2 regions of the Streptomyces sp. NPDC051740 genome follow, and region 2 is predicted to be linked to the other one. Evidence: riboswitches for the same ligand, from Rfam matches in the RefSeq annotation. Region 2 holds a riboswitch; the other holds the start of a gene.

Region 1 (6,928 bases), on a different contig from region 2:
GGTCGACGCGGGCACCCCGCCGGACATGGCGCAGATCGGCGCGTACGCCGACTACGCGGCCGAGGGCGAGCTCTACAAGGCCGACGACCTGCTCTCCATCCCCGTCCAGGCGGACTTCCTCGCCCAGCTGACCACCGCGGGCGAGGTCAACAGCGTGCAGTACGGCCTGCCGTTCGCCTCCTCCACGCGCGTGCTGTTCTACAACAAGAAGCTGTTCGCCGAGGCCGGCATCACCCCGCCGCAGACCTGGGACGAGCTCGCCGAGGCCGCCGAGGCGCTCGACGCGGAGGGCGTCGAGTACCCGTACGCGCTGCCGCTCGGCCCGGAGGAGGCACAGGCCGAGACCATGCAGTGGCTGCTCAGCGGCGACGGCGGCTACACCGACCTCATGGGCACGTACAGCATCGACTCCGCGCAGAACGTCGAGACCTTCTCCTGGCTGAAGGACGAGCTGGTCGGCAAGGGCCTGACCGGTCCCGTCGCGCCCGGCAAGCTCGACCGGGCCGAGGCGTTCGCGGCGTTCGCCGCCGGGGACGTCGGCATGCTCAACGGGCACCCCTCGCTGATGGAGACGGCGAAGGCGAAGGGCGTGGAGTTCGGCATGGTGCCGACGCCGGGCGTCGACGGCGAGAGCCCGGTCACGCTCGGTGTCGCCGACTGGATGATGGCCTTCAAGAAGAACGGCCACCGCGACCAGGTCGGCGAGTTCCTCGACTTCGTCTACAGCGAGGAGAACGTGCTCGACTTCTCCCGCGAGTACAACCTGCTGCCGGTCACCACCTCCGCGTCCCAAACGATGGCCGCGTCCGACCAGGACAAGGACCTCAAGCCCTTCCTCGACCAGCTGGTGACCTCGGAGCTCTACCCGGTCGGCAACACCTCCTGGGCGGTGGTCAACGCGGCGGTCAAGAAGCAGATCGGCAAGGCGGTCGCCCCGGGCGGCAGCCCCGCCGGCGTCCTCGGCGCACTCCAGGCGACGGCGACGCGCGCGGAGAGCGCGGAGTAGTCTGCGGGGCATGGGCACGGGGGACGAGGAGCAGGGAGCCGGGGGGCTCGCCCGGCGCGAGCAGGACATCCTCGCGTTGGAACGTCGGGGCTTCTCCGGTCCCGGCGTCAAGGAACGCGTCATCCGCGAGGAGCTGGGGCTGGCTCCCGTCCGGTACTACCAGCTCCTGAACGCGCTCCTGGACGATCCCCGGGCCCTCGCCCACGACCCGGTGACGGTCAACCGTCTGCGCCGCGTACGGGAGACCCGCCGCACCGAGCGTTGATCGCCCCGCCGCCCCTTCCCGTTCCCGTCCCCGGGGGCGCTGCCCCCGGACCCCCGCTCCTCAAACGCCGGAGGGGCTGAAAATTAGCCTCTCCGGCGTTTGAGGAGCTGGGGTCCGGGGCGGAGCCCCAGTTTCGGGACGGGAAGGGGCGGCGGGGGCGAAAAAACCCGGTCAGCGCATCCGCCCCGCCAACCCCCGCAGCAGCCCCACCACCCCCGCCGGCCCGTCGACCACCAGGTCCGCCCGTTCCCGAAGCTCCGCCACCTCGTCGCTCCCGCTGCACACCAGCAGCCCCGGAGTGCCGGCGGAGCGGAGCTTGTCGACGGCCGTGTAGGCGGGCAGGTCGCCCAGGTCGTCACCCGCGTACAGGACCGACTCGGCGCCGATGTCCCGGGCGTACTCCATCAGGGCGACGCCCTTGTCCATCCCGGGCGGACGCAGCTCCAGCACCATGCGGCCGGGCTCGACGATCAGACCGTGCCGGGTGGCGAGGTCGGCGAGCGGCTCGCGCAGGGCCTCGAACGCGGCCTGCGGGTCGGTGGCCCGGCGGGTGTGGACCGCCACCGCCCGGCCACCCTTCTCCTCGATCCACGTGCCCTGCCACGCGCCGACCCGGTCGAGCACCCCCGGCAGCTCCGCGCGGACGGCGGCGACCCCGGGGTGCGGGGCGGGCGCGGTGACCGTGCCGGTGACGGCGTCCCAGCGCTCGGCTCCGTAATGGCCGAGAACGACGAGGTGTCCGAGGCCGGGAACGCCCGCGAAGCCCCCATGGCGGACCGCGACCCCCGCCGGCCGGCCGGTGACGACCGCGACCGCGGCCACCTTGGGCGCGAGCGCGGCGAGCGCGCCGACCGCGTCCGGGTGCGCGCGGGCCTGCTCGGGATCGGCCACGATCGGCGCGAGCGTCCCGTCGAAGTCGAGCCCGATCAGTGCCTTCCCCGGGCGGGAGAGAAGCGCCTCCAGCCCTTCCCGCCCGGCCTGCGTGGCGGGCGTCGGCGTGGCGTTCGGCTCCGTGGAATCCGTATGGCTGGCCATACCGTCCAACCTATCCGCGCCCGCCCCCTCGCACGCCTGTGTGACCGGCCATACCTCCGGTCAGCCGGGCGTTCCGTCCCGCAGCGCGTCCAGCTGCTCCAGGAACCAGCGGGCCGGAGGCAGCGCGGTCGCCGCCGCGGACAGGCGCTCGGCGCGCTCGGCGCGTTCGTCCGGGCCCATCGTCAGGGCCTCGTGCAGGGCCTCGGCGGTCCCGACGACGTCGTACGGGTTGACCGTGAGCGCGTCCTCGCCCAGCTCCTCGTGGGCGCCCGCCTCCCGCGACAGCACCAGCGCGCAGCCCGCGTCGGAGACGACCGGGACCTCCTTGGCGACCAGGTTCATGCCGTCGCGGATCGGGTTGACCAGCGCCACGTCCGCCATCCGGTACGCGGCGAGCGAGCGCGCGAAGTCGTCCTTGACGTGCAGGACGACCGGCCGCCAGCCCGGTGTGCCGTACCGCTCGTTGATCTCCTCCGCGACCCGCCGCACCTCGGCGGTGTAGTCGCGGTACACGGCGAGGTCCTGCCGGGAGGGGTAGGCGAACGCGACGTGCACGACGCGCTCGCGCCACTCGGGACGGTCCTCCAGGAGCTGCCGGTAGGCCAGCAGGCCCCGCACGATGTTCTTCGACAGCTCGGTCCGGTCGACCCGGACGATCGTCCGGCGCCCCTCGCCGATCTCCTCCCGGAGCGCGGTCATCCGCTCCTCGACGTCCGCCTCGTGGGCGCGGGCGCGCAGGAAGTCCGCGTCGGCCCCCAGACCGTGCACGCCGATCCGCGTGTCCCCGAGGCCGTCCGCGAAGCGTTCGCAGCACGCGGTGAACGCGTCCGCCCAGCGGTGGGTGAGGAAGCCGAGCCGGTCGGCGCCGAGCATCCCGCGCAGCACCTGCCGCGCGATGTCGTCGGGCAGCATCGCGAAGTACTCCGGCGGCGCCCACGGCGTGTGCGAGAAGTGCGCGATGCGCAGGTCGGGGCGGAGTTCGCGGAGCATCCCGGGGACGAGCGTCAGGTGGTAGTCCTGGACCAGTACCGCCGCACCCCGCGCCGCCTCCTCGGCCAGCGCCTCGGCGAACGCCCGGTTGTAGGCCTCGTACGACGCCCACTGCCGGCGGAACTCCGCGTCGAAGACCGGCTCCAGCGGCGTCTGGTACAGCATGTGGTGCACGAACCAGAGCACCGAGTTGGCGATCCCGTTGTACGCGTCCGCGTGCACGTCCGCCGGGATGTCCAGCATCCGCACGCCGTCCTCGCCGACCCCGCGCCGCACCGCCTCGCGGTCGCCGTCGGACAGCGCCGAGCACACCCACAGCGCCCCCGCGTCCGGCCCGATCGCCGACAGTCCGGACACCAGCCCGCCACCGCCCCGCCCGGTCCGCAGCGAACCGTCGTCCTCCACCGTGTACGAGACGGGCCCGCGATTCGACGCGACCAGCACCTGAGCACCCTGCGTGACAGCCATACGCTGCAACCTAGCCCGGTCCCAGGGGCCTCAAACGCACGGATCGGCCGTGTACGGGTCAGGCCACCCTTCGCGCCTGGTACTCCGCGATCTCCGCCATCGGCGGCCGTTCCTCCGTGTCCACGGAGTACGTACGGGGTTCGAAGTTGTCGCCGGTGCGCTCGAACTGGGTCAGGGACGGGCGGATCAGATGGCCGCGGGCCAGGCGGAGCTGGGCGGTGCGGTAGATCGCGGCGGCCATCCGGCCGAGGGCCTGGCCGTCCTGGTGGCGGTGGATGCGGACGCCGACGTCCACCTGGGCGAGGGCGTCCAGGCCCACCAGGTGCAGGGCGTCGACCAGCATGCCCAGCTCGACGCCGTACCCGACCGGGAACGGGAGCTGTTCCAGCAGGCTCCGGCGGGCCGCGTACTCGCCGCCGAGCGGCTGGACGAAGCCGGCGAGCTGGGGCCAGTGCATGTTCAGCAGCGGGCGGGCCATCAGCTCCGTGACCCGGCCGCCCTGACCGGCGGCAGAGCCCAGCGGGCGGTCGTACATCGCCTTGACCAGGTGCACGTCCGGCTCGGTGAGCAGCGGGCCGACGATGCCGGAGACGAAGTCGGAGGAGAACTCCCGCAGATCCGCGTCGACGAAGCACACGATGTCCCCGCGGGTGACGAGCAGGGAGCGCCACAGCACCTCGCCCTTGCCGGGCACCGCCGGTATCCGGGGCAGGATCGCGTCCCGGTGCACCACTCTCGCGCCCGCCGCCGCCGCCACCTCGGCCGTGCGGTCGGTCGAGCCCGAGTCGACCACCACCACCTCGTCGACCAGCGGGACCTGGAGCACCAGGTCGTGCCGGATCACCGACACGATCTCGCCGACCGTCGCCTCCTCGTCGAGCGCGGGCAGCACCACGCTCACCGTCTGACCCGTCGCGCGTTTCGCCGCCAGGATCCGGTGGAGCGGGCGGTCGGCCACGGACCAGGAACGGTCGGTCAGCCAGCGCTCGACTTCTTCCAGCACGGTCCCGGGCTCCTCACTGGCCTGTGATCCATCTCGCGGTACGGACGACTATCTCAACCATGCAGGCCTTCGGTTACAGTCTTGAACAACGCCGATGACCACCGCATGCCGGGGTCACCGCGCGGACGACAACTGAACACCGCTCATCCAGAGGGGCAGAGGGATACGGCCCGATGAAGCCCCGGCAACCCTCCAGTCGGTTCTTGTCACACGGACGTGGCGAGGCTCCCGGCTAGGGAAGGTGCCAAATCCGTCTCACGGCGAAGTGCGTCGTGAGGAAGATGAGGAGAAAGGGCCTCGCCTCCATGGCTGTGCAGACTGTTGCAAGCACCACCGATTCCGCCGTCGTAGACCTCGGTCCGGCCGCGGCGCTCTCCTGCCGCGAATGCGGGCACCGCGTCCCCCTCGGCCCCGTCTTCGCCTGCGAGGAGTGTTTCGGCCCGCTGGAGATCGCGTACGACTTCTCGGCCCACGACACCGAGGAGCTCCGCAAGCGGATCGAAGCGGGACCCGCGAACATCTGGCGCTACGCGCCGCTGCTGCCCGTCCCGGCGGACGTGGCGACCAAGCCGAACCTGAACCCCGGCTGGACCAAGCTCGTCCAGGCCGACAACCTCGCGCGTGAGCTGGGCGTCGACGCCGGCAAGCTGTTCGTCAAGGACGACTCCGGCAACCCGACGCACTCCTTCAAGGACCGCGTCGTCGCCCAAGCCATCGAGGCCGCCCGCGCCTTCGGCTTCACCACCCTCTCCTGCTCCTCCACCGGCAACCTCGCCGGCGCCGTCGGCGCCGCCGCGGCCCGGGCGGGCTTCCGGTCCTGCGTGTTCATCCCGCACGACCTGGAGCAGGGCAAGGTCGTCATGGCCGCCGTCTACGGCGGTGAGCTCGTCGGCATCGAGGGCAACTACGACGACGTGAACCGCTTCTGCTCCGAGCTGATCGGCGACCCGGCCGGCGAGGGCTGGGGCTTCGTCAACGTCAACCTGCGGCCGTACTACGCGGAGGGGTCCAAGACCCTCGCGTACGAGATCTGCGAGCAGCTCGGCTGGCGGCTCCCGGACCAGATCGTGATCCCGATCGCCTCCGGCTCCCAGCTCACGAAGATCGACAAGGGACTGCAGGAGCTGATCAGGCTCGGGCTGGTCGAGGACAAGCCGTACAGGATCTTCGGGGCGCAGGCCGAGGGGTGCTCGCCGGTGTCCACCGCGTACAAGGCGGGGCACGACGTCGTACGTCCGCAGAAGCCGGACACGATCGCCAAGTCGCTGGCGATCGGGAACCCGGCGGACGGGCCGTACGTGCTGGACATCGCCCGCCGGACGGGCGGGGCGGTGGAGGACGTGAACGACGAGCAGATCGTCGACGCGATCAAGCTGCTGGCGCGTACGGAGGGGATCTTCGCGGAGACCGCGGGGGGTGTCACGGTCGGCGTGACGAAGAAGCTTCTCGAGAGCGGGGCGCTCGATCCGTCTCTGACCACCGTTGTGCTCAACACCGGGGATGGTCTGAAGACGCTGGACGCGGTCGCCGGCACGGGGTTGACCGCGACGATCCGTCCGAGCCTCGAGTCGTTCCGTGAAGCCGGGCTTGTCTGAGTCGTTCGTCTGCGGGGCCGTTGTGGCTGGTCGCGCAGTTCCCCGCGCCCCTAGGGCGCTGTCCCTTCCGGAGGTTTTGTCGTGAGCGTGACTGTTCGTATCCCCACCATCCTGCGTACGTACACCGGTGGGCAGGCCGAAGTGAGCGCCGAAGGGGCGACCCTTGGCGAGGTCATCTCGGACCTGGAGAAGAACCACACCGGGATCGCCGCCCGGGTGCTGGATGATCAGGGCAAGTTGCGGCGGTTCGTGAACGTCTACGTCAATGACGACGACGTGCGGTTCGAGCAGGGGCTCGAGACGGCCACCCCGGACGGGGCCGGTGTGTCGATCATTCCCGCGGTGGCCGGCGGCTGATCATTACCTTCGGTAATGACGATTACCGAGCGTCTGGGACTTCGCCCCCTCCGTAAGAGAAGCGGAGGGGGCAATTCCATGGGGTTGAGCGCGATAGAGTTGGGGAACGCGCTCCCGATCCACTGATCGGAAACACTGAATTCCTGCCGCGGGCCCGACTGGATGTAGCCAAAGTGTGGGCACCCTTCGCGGCATTTGTGACCTTTGCG
Region 2 (6,928 bases):
TGCGTACGGGCGCTGTACGACCACGCCCATGTGATCGAGGTGCCGGGCGCGACCGTCGACATCGTCGGCACCGGCGGTGACGGCGCCAAGACGGTGAACATCTCCACGATGTCCTCGATCGTCGTGGCCGGCACCGGCGCGAAGGTCGTCAAGCACGGCAACCGGGCCGCGTCCTCCGCGTCCGGCGCCTCCGACGTCCTGGAGAAGCTCGGCGTCAATCTGGAGCTGACGCCGCGACGGGTGGCCGAGGTCGCCGAGGAGGCCGGGATCACCTTCTGCTTCGCGGTGAAGTTCCACCCGGCGCTGCGCCACGTGGCCGCCGCGCGGGGCCAGCTGGGCGTCCGCACGGTGTTCAACTTCCTCGGCCCGCTGGCCAACCCGGCACGGGTCAAGGCACAGGCCGTCGGGGTCGCCGACCCGCGGATGGCGCCCATCATGGCCGGGGTCTTCGCCGAACGCGGCAATTCGACGCTGGTGTTCCGCGGCGACGACGGCCTGGACGAGCTGACGACCACCGCCACCTCCAAGGTGTGGGTGGTCCGCGACGGCAAGGTCGCCGAGGAGACCTTCGACCCGCGCGACGTCGGCATCGACCTCGTGCCCGTGGAGGCGCTGCGCGGCGCCGACGCCTCCTACAACGCCGAGGTCGCCCGTCGGCTCCTCGACGGCGAACCGGGCCCCGTACGGGACGCGGTGCTGCTGAACTCGGCGGCGGCCCTGGTGGCCCTGGAACCGGGCGACGGCACCCTGACGGAACAGCTCCGCGCCGGAATGGCGAAGGCGGCCGAGTCGATCGACTCGGGGGCCGCCAAGCGGGTCCTGGAACGCTGGGTGACCGTCAGCAACGCGTAAGACCTGCCCGGCGGTGGGATGTCCCGTGATCCGGACACGGGTTGCGGGGCACCGATCATTTCGCGTACTTTTCCGACCAGGTCATGAGTGACAGCCATCAGGCCCCGGCCGGCTGTCCGGCAACCCTCCGTCCGTGGCGGGGTGCCCCGGGTGAAGACCAGGCCGCGAGCAGCAAGGCTCACGGCAAGCGCGGACCCCTCGCACACCAGGGGTCCTGGTCGTCGAGGAGTCTTCCGTGAGCAAGCGAATGCGTTAGGGCTGCCGAGCCCCGCCTCCGCGCACCCTTTTTCCCTTCCTTCCGTGCTTGAGCGATGTGCGCTCGCGCGGGGATTCCGCCTGCCTCACCGGGAGTTGTGTCATGTCCGTTTCCGCCGTTGCCGCCGACCGGTCCGTCCGCGCCCCGCTGCCCGTCCTCGGCCGGGACGTCACCGTCCCCCTCGTCACCGGGGGCGAGGTCACCTACGCCGCCCTCGACTACGCCGCCAGCGCCCCCGCCCTCCAACAGGTCTGGGACGACGTGGCCGCCTACGCCCCGTACTACGGCAGCGTCCACCGGGGCGCCGGATACCTCTCCCAGCTCTCCACCGACCTGTTCGAGAACGCCCGCCGGACCGTCGCCGAGTTCCTCGACTGCCGTACCGGGGACCAGGTGGTCTTCACCCGGTCCACCACCGACTCCCTCAACCTGCTCGCCGCCGCGCTCCCCGACGGCTGCGAGGTCTTCGTCTTCGAGACCGAGCACCACGCCTCCCTGCTGCCCTGGCGGGACGCGCGGGTCACCTGCCTGGACGCTCCGCGCAGCCCCCGGCGGGCGGTGGAGACCCTCGAGCGCGCCCTCGCCGGCCGAGACCCCCACGGCCCCGCCCTGGTCTGCGTCACCGGCGCCTCCAACGTCACCGGCGAGCTGTGGCCCGTACGGGAACTGGCCGCCGCCGCGCACGCGCACGGCGCGCGGATCGTGCTGGACGCCGCCCAGCTCGCCCCGCACCACGCCGTCTCGGTGACCGACCTGGACGTCGACTGGGTCGCCTTCTCCGGGCACAAGCTGTACGCCCCCTTCGGCTCCGGTGTACTGGCCGGCCGCGCCGACTGGCTCCGGGAGGCCGAGCCCTACCTCGCGGGCGGCGGCGCCAGCCGCAAGGTCACCCGGCGCGAGGACGGGGGAGTGGACGTGGAGTGGCACGAGGGCGCCGCCCGTCACGAGGCCGGCTCGCCCAACGTCATCGGCGCCCACGCCGTCGCGTCCGCCTGCAAGGCGCTCACCGAGGCCGGGTTCGAGGCGCTGGCCGCGCGTGAGGAGCGGCTGGTCCGCGTGGTGCGCGAAGGGCTCGCGGACGTGCCCGAGGTGCGGTTCCTGTCCCTGTTCGGGGACGACGCCCCGCGCGTCGGTGTGCTCTCCTTCGTCGTGGAGGGCTGGAACAGCTCCCACTTCGCCGCGGCGCTGTCCGCGGAGTACGGCATCGGGGTGCGGGACGGGTTGTTCTGCGCGCATCCGCTGGTGCGTACGCTGCTCGGTGGCGATGCGCGGGCGCAGGGGGAGTGCGGGGCGCCTGAGGCGGGGCCCGGTGAGAAGTCGCTCAACGCGATCCGGGTCAGTTTCGGGGCGGGGACGCCCGATGAGCACGTGGAGCGGTTCGTGCGGGCGGTACGGGAGCTCGTACGGGACGGGGCTCGCTGGAACTACCGCACGGTGGACGGCCGCTGCGTGCCGGACACCTCCGCCTGAGAGGGTTTCGCCCCCGCCGCCCCTTCCCGTCCCGAACCTGGGGCTCCGCCCCAGACCCCGCTCCTCAAACGCCGGAGGGGCTAACTTTCAGCCCCTCCGGCGTTTGAGGAGCGGGGGTCCGGGGGCAGCGCCCCCCCCGGGGACGGGAACGGGAAGGGGCGGCGGGGGCGAAAAACTAGGTGGTTGCCGGCAGCCGGGCGCCCAGCACGATCATGCGCAGGGCGCGCTCCGTCGCGTCGGTGAGGAGCTCCGCGCCGCGGACCAGCGCCTCCGCCAGAGCCATCGGCGCGGGCAGGATGCCATGACAGGCATCCACCCCCGGTACCTCCCCCGCCCCCTCCCCGAGCGTCCCCGCGAGCGCCAGCACCGGCCGCCCCGACAGCTTGGCGCGCCGTGCCACCTCCGCCGGCACCTTCCCGCGCGGCGTCTGGTGGTCCAGCGCCCCCTCCGCGGTGACGACCAGATCGGCGCGGGCCAGCCGGGCGTCCAGGTCGAGGTGGTCCAGCAGGACGTGGAAGCGCGGCAGGAGGGCCCCGCCCAGGGCGGCGAGCCCGGCGCCGAGCCCGCCGGAGGCGCCCGTACCCCGCCCGAGGCGCAGATCGGTGCCGGTGACGGCGAGATCGCGGGTCAGCACCCGCGCCCAGTTCTCCAGCGCCGCCGACAACTCCTCCACCTGCTCCGGACCCGCCCCCTTCTGCGGACCGAACACCCGGGCCACGCCCCGCTCCCCGCACAGCACGTTGAAGGGATTGCAGGCGACGAGGAGTTCCACGTCGGCGAGGCGGGGATCGAGCCCGGTCGGGTCGATACGGGCCAGGCGCGTCAACTCACTTCCTCCGGGAGCCAGTTCGAACCCGTCCGCGTCCAGCAGTCGCGCGCCGAGCGCCTGGAGCGCGCCCGCGCCGCCGTCGGAGGTGCCCGAGTCGCCGCAGCCCACCAGGATCCGCCGTACGCCCTGGTCGAGGGCGGCGCGGATCAGTTCCCCGACGCCGTACGTGGTGGTGGCGCCCGGGTCGCGCCGGGTGCGGGGGACCAGGGAGAGGCCGGCGACCGCCGCCATCTCCACCACCGCCGTGTCCCGGGAGCCGAGCAGCGCGAAGTGGGTGCCGACCGGTTCGCCGACCGGGCCGGTGGCGGCCAGCGCGACCAGTCGGCCGCCGGTCGCCGAGGCCAGCGCCGAGGCCGTGCCCTCACCGCCGTCCACCAGCGGGATCCGGTCGATCTCGGCGTCCGGCAGCACCCGGCGGACGCCCGCCGCGATGGCGTCGGCGGCTGCCTGGGCGGACAGCGACTCCTTGAAGCCGCTGGGGGCCACGACGACACGGTTCAGCATGAGGGGAACTCCTTAGCGGGTCACGGGGACGCCGAGCAGCGGCCACACCGCGACGGCGAAGAGCAGGACCAGGGCGGCGGTGAGCGGGGCCAGCACGGCGGACAGCCGCAGCAGGTCGCGCGGGGTGTAGGTGGGGGTGCCGGGGATGTCCGCGAAGAGCGTGACCGGCTTCGCGGAGGCCGGGAGCGTGTGGCAGAAGCCCGCGGCGGCGGTGGAGGCGAGCGCCGCGGCGACCGGGTTCACCCCGGCGCCCACGGCCGCCGCGACCACCAGCGGGACCAGCACGGAGGAACGGGCGGAACGGGACTGCAGGACCAGATGGGCGGCCGTGCTGACCGCGATGACGACCGCCAGGAACATCACCGGCGTGATCCCCGCCGGCACCCCGCCGACCAGCCACCCGGCCGCGCCCGACTCGGCGAGCGCCACACCCATCGCCATCGTCGCCGCCATGAACAGCAGCAGCGACCAGGGCACCGTCTTCAGCGCGTCCTTCAGCCGTACGGTGCCGAGCGCCGGCGAGGCGGCGACGACCGCGCCGATCAGCGCGACCACGGCCGGTGACACCTGGTGCAGCGGCTCGCCGCACCACAGGGCGACGACCGTGGCCAGCAGCAGGGCGCAGCGCTTCTCGGCCTGGCTCCAGGGGCCGGTCACCGGGCGGTCGCTGTGCCGCTGGATCTCCTCGGCGGTGATGTGCACGCCGCCCTTGCGGTCCGCGCGCCGGGTGGTGGTCAACAGGACGGCCTCGGCGGCGAGATGGGAGGAGGCCACGGCCAGCGGCAGCCCGAGCAGCAGCCACTCGGTGAAGCCGACCCGTTCCCCGGCGGCCTCCCACAGCACCGACACGGTGATCAGATGCGCTCCCGCACCGATCAGGGTCGCCACCGCGGACAGGAGGATGACGGTCGGGAACAGCAGCGCCAGCATCACGACCAGTCGTTTCCGGTCGGTGAGTGCCTTGGCCAGGGCGAGGAACACCGGCAGGGCGAGCGCCGCCCGGCCGGAGGTGGCCGGCACCGCGAACGCCGTGACGACCAGCGCGGCCGTCGTCAGATGCGTCAACTGCCGTACGGTACGGGCCCCGCCGACCAGGAAGGCCGCCGCCCGCCCCGCGAGCCCGGTCCGGCTCACCGCGGCGGCCAGCACGAACGCGCAGATCAGCAGCCACACCGTCGAGTCGCCCAGGGTGCCGAACAGGGTGTCGCTGCTGATCACCCCGGTCACCGTCAGCGCGAGTCCGGCGCCCAGCGCGATGTACGTGTCGTCGATCGGCGTACCGACCCACGCACAGGTCGCCAGCGCGAACACGGCGAGGGTGAGGCGCGCGTCCCCGCCGAGACCGGGGAAGTTGCCGGGGACCGCGAGCAGCGCGCACAGCGACAGCGCCACGCACAGGGCCGCGGCCAAGCGGGGGTTCAGTGTCACGTCATCGACGATCCACGGGGGCGGTGAGCCGTCGATGAGCGGGAGATGAAGGGAACTTCACCCGGCGGCGGGGCCGTCACGCGGGGAGGCGGTAGCCCATCCCGCGGACCGTCTCCACCTTCTCCGCGCCGAGCTTCTTGCGCAGCGCCCGCACGTAGACGTCCACGATGTTGGAGCCCGGGTCGAAGTCGTAGCCCCACACGTGGGAGAGGATCTGCTCGCGGGAGAGCACCTGTCCGGGGTGGCGCAGGAACAGTTCCAGCAGCACGAACTCACGGGCCGTCAGATCGACGGTGCGCTCCCCGGCGCGGGCGCGGCGGGTGCGCAGATCGAGGCTGAGCGAGCCGGACCTGAGCACCGTCACCTCCGGTGCCCGGGCCGCCGTACGCAGCCGCAGCCGTACCCGGGCGAGCAGTTCCTCGAAGCGGAACGGCTTGGTCATCCAGTCGTCGGCGCCGCCCTCCAGACCGGCCACCGTGTCCCGCACCGAGTCCCGCGCGGTCAGCACGATCACCGGGGTCGTCACCCGGGACTCGCGCAGCTCGCGCAGCACGGTGAAGCCGTCCCGGCCGGGCAGCCCGATGTCCAGGACGACCAGGTCGAAACCGCCGGTCAGGGCGTACTCGTAGCCGGCCTCGCCGTCGGGGACGACGGTGGTGGTGAAGCCGTTGGCGCGCAGGCCCTTCTCCACGAAGGAGGCGATGCGGTCCTCGTCCTCGACGATCAGAATCCGGTTCACGTCCGTGTGTCTCCCAGGGTGAGTACGAAGGTGGCGCCGCCGCCCTCGGTGTCGTGCAGGCGGACCCGGCCGCCGTGGCCTTCGGCGATCGCCTTGACGATCGACAGGCCGAGCCCGGCGCCCGAACCGCGCGCCCCGCGCCGGGAGGTGCCGCGCCGGAAACGTTCGAAGACCAGCTCACGGTCCTGCGGCCGGACACCGGGCCCGGAGTCGGCGACGTACAGCTCGATCCGCGCGCCCCGCGCGCGGGAACCGATGCGGATGGTCTGGCCGGTGGTGGTGTGCTGCACCGCGTTCTGCGCGAGCTGCACCATCGCCTGGGTGATCCGCTGGGGGTCCAGCTCCGCCTCCCGGTCGGCTATGTCGGTGAGCTGCCAGTCGCGTTCGCCGAGGGTGCGGGCCTTGACGTAGACGTCGGCGGTGAGTTCGGCGAGCTGGACCGGCTCCGGGGTGACGAAGTCGGGGCGTTCGGCCTTGGCGAGCAGCAGCAGGTCCTCCACGATGCGGCTCATCCGGTCGAGTTCGTCGGTGACGAGCCGGACGGTCTCCTCGCGTTCGGCCGGATCGTCGCCCATCAGCTCCAGATGGCCGCGCACGATGGTGATCGGGGTGCGCAGTTCGTGGCCGGCGTCGTCGACGAACTGGCGCTGGGCGGCGAAGGCCCGCTCCAGCCGGTCGAGCATCGCGTTGAACGTCTCGGCGAGGGCCGCGATGTCGTCGCGGCCGCGCACCGGGATACGGCGGGTGAGGTCCTGCTCGGTGAGCTGCGCGGCGGCGGTGCGCACCAGCCGTACGGGCTGCAGGATCCGCCCGGCGACCGCCCAGCCGATGCCGGTGGTCAGCAGCAGGG

The links. Region 2 has a riboswitch for S-adenosylmethionine ahead of ACIA6T_RS02845 (aminotransferase class V-fold PLP-dependent enzyme). Riboswitches for the same ligand answer to the same signal wherever they lie in the genome.
Region 1: it holds a riboswitch for S-adenosylmethionine, as region 2 does, so the genes downstream of both, thrC (threonine synthase) here and ACIA6T_RS02845 (aminotransferase class V-fold PLP-dependent enzyme) in region 2, are expected to answer to the same signal.

What each region holds. Positions count from the first base shown of each region.
Region 1 covers NZ_JBITCL010000007.1:201,867-208,794, reverse strand. The annotation lists gene ACIA6T_RS14525 (extracellular solute-binding protein) at 1-1,006, shown strand, start outside; gene ACIA6T_RS14520 (DUF3263 domain-containing protein) at 1,017-1,271, shown strand; gene otsB (trehalose-phosphatase) at 1,443-2,306, opposite strand; gene ACIA6T_RS14510 (trehalose-6-phosphate synthase) at 2,367-3,764, opposite strand; gene ACIA6T_RS14505 (glucosyl-3-phosphoglycerate synthase) at 3,823-4,767, opposite strand; SAM riboswitch class I at 4,908-5,055, shown strand; gene thrC (threonine synthase) at 5,073-6,362, shown strand; gene ACIA6T_RS14495 (ubiquitin-like small modifier protein 1) at 6,444-6,719, shown strand.
Region 2 covers NZ_JBITCL010000001.1:595,918-602,845, reverse strand. The annotation lists gene trpD (anthranilate phosphoribosyltransferase) at 1-852, shown strand, start outside; SAM riboswitch class IV at 932-1,048, shown strand; gene ACIA6T_RS02845 (aminotransferase class V-fold PLP-dependent enzyme) at 1,211-2,578, shown strand; gene ACIA6T_RS02840 (glycerate kinase) at 2,754-3,911, opposite strand; gene ACIA6T_RS02835 (SLC13 family permease) at 3,924-5,339, opposite strand; gene ACIA6T_RS02830 (response regulator transcription factor) at 5,416-6,078, opposite strand; gene ACIA6T_RS02825 (sensor histidine kinase) at 6,075-6,928, opposite strand, start outside.